2 linked regions of the Thiocapsa rosea genome follow. The protein of the gene in region 2 interacts with the protein of the main gene of each other region in a pairwise test. Links are inferred from orthologs where the notes say so. Each region holds a gene or a part of one and is shown on either strand. Other genes may lie near its edges.

Region 1 (3,278 bases), 1.8 Mb from region 2 along the record:
GCGCGGCATCGCCGACGATGGTCGCCTGCACCACCCGCGGCTTGCTGCCGGCCTCCGTGATGGGCCGATCGATCTTCACGCCCACGAAGAAGAGCAGGGCGAAAAAGACATGCAGACCCAGCGACCAATAGAAGGCCCGCGGGTTATGCCTCAGGATGTGCCACATGTCCGGGCTCGTGCCGCAGCGTCAGCGCTCGCGGCGCTCCGGGGGCACCACAATGAGCCCGACCTCCCGAGCGCCCGCTTTTTGAGCTCGGACCATCGCCCTCACCACGCGACCGTACTCGACCCCAAGATCCGCTCGGATAAGGACGGGCGTCTCAGGCCTATATTCGAGCACGACCCGAATTCGATTCGTCAGGATCTCGTCACTTGCCGGGACGCCCTTGTCGGTCCCGACGTCGATGTAGAAATCACCGAACTGATCAACCGTGATGACCACCGATTCGGCCGGCGTATTCGAGACAGGTCCTGCCGTCTCCTGAGGCAACGCCACCTTCACACCCTGCGTGATCAAGGGCGCCGTCACCATGAAGATGACGAGCAGCACCAGCATCACGTCGATGTAGGGCACGACATTGATCTCGGCCATCGGCCGGCGACGCTGCCTGGAACGGGTGCGCTTGAGCATCTATCGGATTCCTCGAGCGCTCAGTTGCGGCCTTGGCGTTGCAACAGGGTCGAGAACTCTTCCATGAACTCCTCGTAGCGACTGTTCAGACGCTCGACCTGATAGGAATACCGGTTGTAGGCGATGACGGCGGGGATGGCCGCAAAGAGACCGATCGCGGTGGCGACCAGTGCCTCGGAGATGCCCGGCGCAACCAGCGCGAGGGTGGCCTGCTCGACGTTTCCGAGTGCTTGGAAGGCATGCATGATGCCCCAGACGGTGCCGAAGAGCCCGATGTAGGGGCTGGTGGAGCCGACCGTCGCCAGGAAGGTGAGGCTGGTCTCCAAGCGGTCCATCTCGCGACTGAGGGCGACGCGCATCGAGCGCTCGCTGCCCTGCAGGACGGCCATCAGGTCATTGCCCTCGATCTTGCGCAGCCGGACATACTCCTTGAAACCGGCCCGGAAAATGGACGGCAGTCCGTGGTCGCCCTTGCGATTCTCGCTCAAGTCTTTGTAAAGCGTACTGAGATCGCCGCCGGACCAGAAGCGTTCCTCGAAGGCGTTGGCGCTCTTGCGGGCATTGGAGAGCACGCGTCCGCGGTCCAGGATCATGGTCCAAGATGTCACGGAGGCGATCACCAGCACCACCAGAACCAACTGAACCACCAGGCTGGCCTGGAGGATCAGGTTAAACAAGGACAGATCGGACGTCATGACAGAGGCTCCGCTGGGCCGCTCGCGAAAGGCAACAACTCGGACAAGAGATCGCCGGGCAGGCGCGCCGGACGCAGGGTATCGGCATGCAGGCAGGCGATCTTCACGGCGCCTCGGCAGCAGCAGGAAGCGTCGCTGTCGCGCATCACCTGCTGGTCGAACTCCAGACTCGCACCACCCGCCCGCACCAACCTGGAGGTCACGCTCAAGCAGTCATCCAGACGCGCGGGCGCCAGATAATCGATGGTCACGCGGCGCACGGCGAAGAGGATCCCCCGACGCTCGCGCAAGACATCCTGCTCGTAGCCGACGGCGCGCAGCCACTCCGTGCGCGCCCGCTCCATGAACTTGAGATAGTTGGCGTAGAAGACCACCCCGCCCGCGTCGGTATCTTCGTAGTAGACGCGTACCGGCCAGGTGAAGGTCAACAACCGGGGATCGCTCGCTGTCGGCACGGCATGGACCGCATGTTTGGACTTGACTCAAACCGCGGGAGTGTACCGGAAAGCACCTGAGCGGGCACCCTGCATCGAAGGATCATCGCCTCGACCACATCCGTAGTCTCCAGACCGCCGACCGCAACCACCCAGGCACGCCGACTTCAGTCGCCCCCGGTACGCCGACTTCAGTCGGCCCCGGGTACGCCGACTTTAGTCGGCCCGGGCGCGCCCTCGCGGCGGACTGAAGTCCGCCTCCCCGGGCCGACTAAAGTCGGCGTACCCGGGCGTGGGGCCGGAATCTCGCGTCCGGTTGAGGAACCCGATTGGTTGTGCCTCGCGATGCTCGGCACAACCTACGCCGGTATCAGACGATGCCGGTCTTCACGATCCGACCGACGGTTGACGGCGCTCAATTAACGACAAGGACCTCGACATGACCCGTTTCTCCTTCCTGAAGGGCCACCGCGGCGAATACCTCGTCGTGCTGCAGTTCGTGCTCTTCTTCGCGTTTATCTTCACCCCCGCGTGGAATCCGCTCGCAACCCCGGCGCTGATGGATACCCTCGCGCCCGTGCGCTGGCCGGTACTGATCGCCTTCTGGGCGGCGGCCCTCGTCCTCGGCGGGTTCGGCTCGATCCATATCCGGAAGTATTTGACTCCACTGCCCTATCCGGTCGATCACAGCCAGTTGGTCAAGCACGGCGTCTACGCGCGGGTTCGTCATCCGCTCTACAGCAGCCAGCTCTTCGCGGCGGCGGGCTGGGTGCTCTTCACGCTGAGCATCCCGCACCTTGCGATCCTGGTCGTCGGTTTCTTCTTCTTCGATTACAAGGCAAGCAAGGAAGAAGGCTGGTTGACCGAACGCCATCCGGAGTATGCGGAGTACGCGAGGGGGGTGAAGAAGCTCGTCCCCTTTCTTTACTAGCACTAAACCGCGTCCGAGCTTTTTTGCTTGCTCGTCGCCCGAGGTCGGCTTTGGATAACTCCAAGACCGTTTGAGTCGACGCGGTTTAGGAAACGAAAAGAGTTTATGTTTTTCAGTTTTTTAAACCGCGCCGGAGATAAGCCGCTTGGTCGTCGTGAGGGTGATCCCCCGTCAAGACCTCGCATGTCACACAGAGGCGCGGTTTAAAGCGGTTTAAAGCGGTTTAGAGGCATAGGCGAGCACATAATCCAAACCCCCGTAGACACTCTCGGCGCTCATGCCGAGTGCGAGTCGGGCCGGGAGTCGGGTTGCGGGATGGAGTCGGTCGAGGGTCTCCGGGTGTCTCGAGAGATAGTCGTGCAGGGGGGTGTAGACGCGATCGCGGATGGAGGCGACCTCGACGTTGCCGAACCCGCAGGCTTGGAGCTTTTCAGCGTAGTTCTCGCGGGTGTAGACATTCTCTGTCGGGATCACGAACTTGCTCGCGACCATCTTCCAGGACCAGCGCTGTTTGAGGCGGGTCCGCCAGTCCTCCGACAGCGGCATAGGAATGATGTCGGCCGTCACCAATCGACCGCCCGGGCGCA
Region 2 (3,134 bases):
GCGATCCCCGACGGGGATCCGGTCGTGCTCGCGCCCGTCCACCAAGACGCGCCGGAAACCGGCCCCAGCGACGCCCTCGTCATCCGACGGATCGGCAATCGGAGACGAAGGCAACGAGCCGACCAAGCGACCTCGAGGTCGACCTTAAAGTCGACGAAAGGCCAGGGTGCCGTTGGTGCCGCCGAACCCGAACGAGTTGGTCAATGCGAGATCGATTCGCATCTCTCGGGCGGTATTGGGGACGTAATCGAGATCGCAATCCGGATCCGGCGTCTCGTAGTTGATGGTCGGCGGTGCGGTCTGATCGCGCAGAGCGAGGATCGTGAAGATGGCCTCGGCGCCCCCGGCAGCACCCAACATGTGCCCGGTCATGGATTTGGTCGAGCTCACCGGGATCTCGTAGGCGCGCTGGCCGAACGCACGTTTGATCGCCATGGTTTCGGCGACATCGCCGGCCGGCGTCGAGGTGCCGTGCGCGTTGATGTAGTTCACCTGCTCCTTGTCGAGACCGGCATCCGCGAGTGCGAGCAGCATGCAGTCGCAGGCACCTTCGCCGTTCTCCGACGGCGCGGTCATGTGATAGGCATCGGAGTTCATGCCGACGCCGACCAGCTCGGCATAGATGACGGCGCCGCGCGCCTTGGCGCGCTCGTACTCCTCGAGCACCACGACGCCCGCACCGTCGCTGAGGACGAAGCCGTCGCGATCGCGATCGAACGGCCGGCTGGCGGCCTCCGGGGCGTCGTTGCGGGTGGAGAGCGCGCGGGCTGCGGCAAAGCCGCCGAGTCCGACCGGCGAGGTCGCCATCTCGGCGCCGCCCGCGATCATGACGTCCACATAGCCGTGGCGGATCATGATCGCCGCCTCGCCGATGTTGTGCGTCGCCGTGCTGCACGCGGAAACGATCGAGTAGTTCGGCCCCTTGAGCCCGAACTTGATCGAGAGGTTTCCGGCAACCATGTTAATGATGTTGGCCGGCACGAAGAACGGCGAGATCCGACGCGGTCCCTTCGTTCGATAGGCCTCGTAGTTGTTCTCGATGCCCGTGATCCCGCCGATCCCCGAACCGATCGCCACGCCGATGCGGCGACGGTTGGAATCATCGATCTCCAGCCCGGCGTCGGCAATCGCCTGACAGCCCGCAGCCATGCCGTAGTGGATGAACTTATCCATTTTCTTGGCTTCTTTTTCAGCGATGTAATCACTGATTTCGAAGCCATAGATCGGGCCGCCGAAGCGAGTGCTGAACGGCTCGATATCGAAGTGGGTGATGGGTTTGATCCCGCTTTTGCCGGCGAGGATGTTGTCCCAGGAGGACTTGACGTCCAAACCGACCGGCGCCACGAGGCCCAAACCGGTGACCACTACCCTTCTGCCTGACATTGCCTACCCCTTTCGTTCGAAACGCGATATTCGGCGCTCGCCGCCGCACCGGCATCCATCTGCGGCCGACGGCCCTCGAGCCTCGGAGCACCCGACGAGCCGGGTGCCGGACACCCGCCTAGGCTTGGTGCTGGTTGATGTAGTTGATGGCCTGCTGGACGGTGGTGATCTTCTCCGCGTCCTCGTCCGGGATCTCGGTTTCGAACTCTTCTTCGAGGGCCATGACCAACTCAACCGTGTCGAGTGAGTCCGCGCCCAGATCGTCGACGAAAGACGCCTCCGAGGTCACTTCCTCTTCCTTGACGCCAAGTTGCTCGACAACGATTTTGCGGACTCGATCTTCAACGCTGCTCATGGGACTGGTTCCTCCGGATGAATAAAGGTGGCCCTCGCTGGACCAGGCGGTATTCTAGTGACAATCGACGGCCGATGAAAGCCGCATCAGTCCTCGACAAAAAAGACAAGGATCTGATTTAGTTGATCTTAATCATATCGGCGACGACGCCTTTCATGCCATGTGCATGCCACCGTTCACGTGCAGGGTCTCGCCGGTGATGTAAGCCGCTGCGGGAGAGGCCAAAAAGACCACGGCGCCCGCAATCTCCTCGGGCTGTCCGAGACGTCCCAAGGGAATTCCGCCGATCAATGCCTGGCGTTGCGCCTCGGGCAAGGTCCGGGTCATATCGGTGTCGATGAATCCGGGTGCGACACAGTTGACCGTGATCGCGCGTGATCCGACCTCGCGTGCCAACGCCTTGGTGAAGCCCATCATGCCTGCCTTGGCAGCCGCATAATTGGTTTGACCGGCGTTCCCCATGGCGCCCACGACGGAGGCAATATTGATGATCCGGCCTTTGCGCGCCTTCGTCATCGGGCGCAGACATGCCTTGGTGACGCGGTACAGCGAGCTGAGGTTGGTCTCGATCACCGAGTCCCACTCTTCGTCCTTCATCCGCATCAGGAGGTTGTCGCGTGTAATTCCGGCGTTGTTCACGAGAATCCCCGGTGCACCGAGGCGCTCGGTGATCTCCCCGACGGCAGCCTCGACCGAAGCCTGATCGGAGACGTCGAGCACGACCCCGATGCCCTGGTAACCGGCCTCGTTCAATGCCTCCTCGATCGAGCGCGCGCCGGCCGCCGTCGTTGCGGTTCCCGCCACGGCGGCGCCTTGCTCGGCCAACGCCATCGCGATGGACCGACCGATCCCGCGCGATGCGCCCGTTACGAGCGCGATTTCATCATTCAGCATGCGCTATCGCCTCCAGTGCCGCTTCGAGTGACTTCGGGTCGAAGACCGGCAGTGTCATCAGATTGTCGTCGATTCGTTTGTTCAGACCGGTCAGCACTTTGCCCGGACCGCACTCGATCGCGATCCGAACACCTTCGGCGGCGACGGCATGCACCGTCTCCACCCAGCGTACCGGGCGAAAGAGCTGTTGGACCAGTTGATCGCGCAGCACGTCGCTGTCGTCGGCGCTCTGCACACTGGCGTTGTGCAGGACCGCAACCTCAGGGACCCGGATCTCGATTGCAGCCAACCGCTCGGCAAGGCGATCCGCGGCAGGGCGCATCAATGCGCAATGCGAAGGGACACTGACGGGCAAGGTCAGCGCACGCTTCGCACCGGCGCCCTTCGCTGCATCGATCGCGCGGTTCACTGCGGCAGCATCGCCTGCGATCACCACCTGACCGGGCGCGTTGAAATTCACGGCCTCGAGCACGGCGCCTTGCGCCTGCTCTGCGCAGAGTGC

Evidence for each region.
Region 1: the proteins of acpP (region 2) and ybgC interact in binary tests that used the Escherichia coli proteins (3 or more experiments, as listed by UniProt). The link is inferred for Thiocapsa rosea from one-to-one orthologs.

Annotation. Positions count from the first base shown.
Region 1 is NZ_RBXL01000001.1:2,921,197-2,924,474, reverse strand. Bases 53-3,010 are described here. They hold ybgC (tol-pal system-associated acyl-CoA thioesterase), read right to left. Parts: upstream 1,782-3,010; coding sequence 1,323-1,781; downstream 53-1,322. Other genes in these bases: BDD21_RS12945 (methyltransferase domain-containing protein), read right to left, coding at 2,905-3,010; BDD21_RS12950 (methyltransferase family protein), read left to right, coding at 2,200-2,691; tolQ (protein TolQ), read right to left, coding at 652-1,326; tolR (protein TolR), read right to left, coding at 188-631; tolA (cell envelope integrity protein TolA), read right to left, coding at 53-166. Outside these bases: more of tolA, read right to left, coding at 1-52; more of BDD21_RS12945, read right to left, coding at 3,011-3,278.
Region 2 is NZ_RBXL01000001.1:4,684,319-4,687,452, forward strand. Bases 121-2,934 are described here. They hold acpP (acyl carrier protein), read right to left. Parts: upstream 1,739-2,934; coding sequence 1,502-1,738; downstream 121-1,501. Other genes in these bases: pabC (aminodeoxychorismate lyase), read right to left, coding at 121-126; fabF (beta-ketoacyl-ACP synthase II), read right to left, coding at 145-1,383; fabG (3-oxoacyl-ACP reductase FabG), read right to left, coding at 1,892-2,632; fabD (ACP S-malonyltransferase), read right to left, coding at 2,622-2,934. In the rest of the region: more of pabC, read right to left, coding at 1-120; more of fabD, read right to left, coding at 2,935-3,134. UniProt on the Escherichia coli protein: Carrier of the growing fatty acid chain in fatty acid biosynthesis.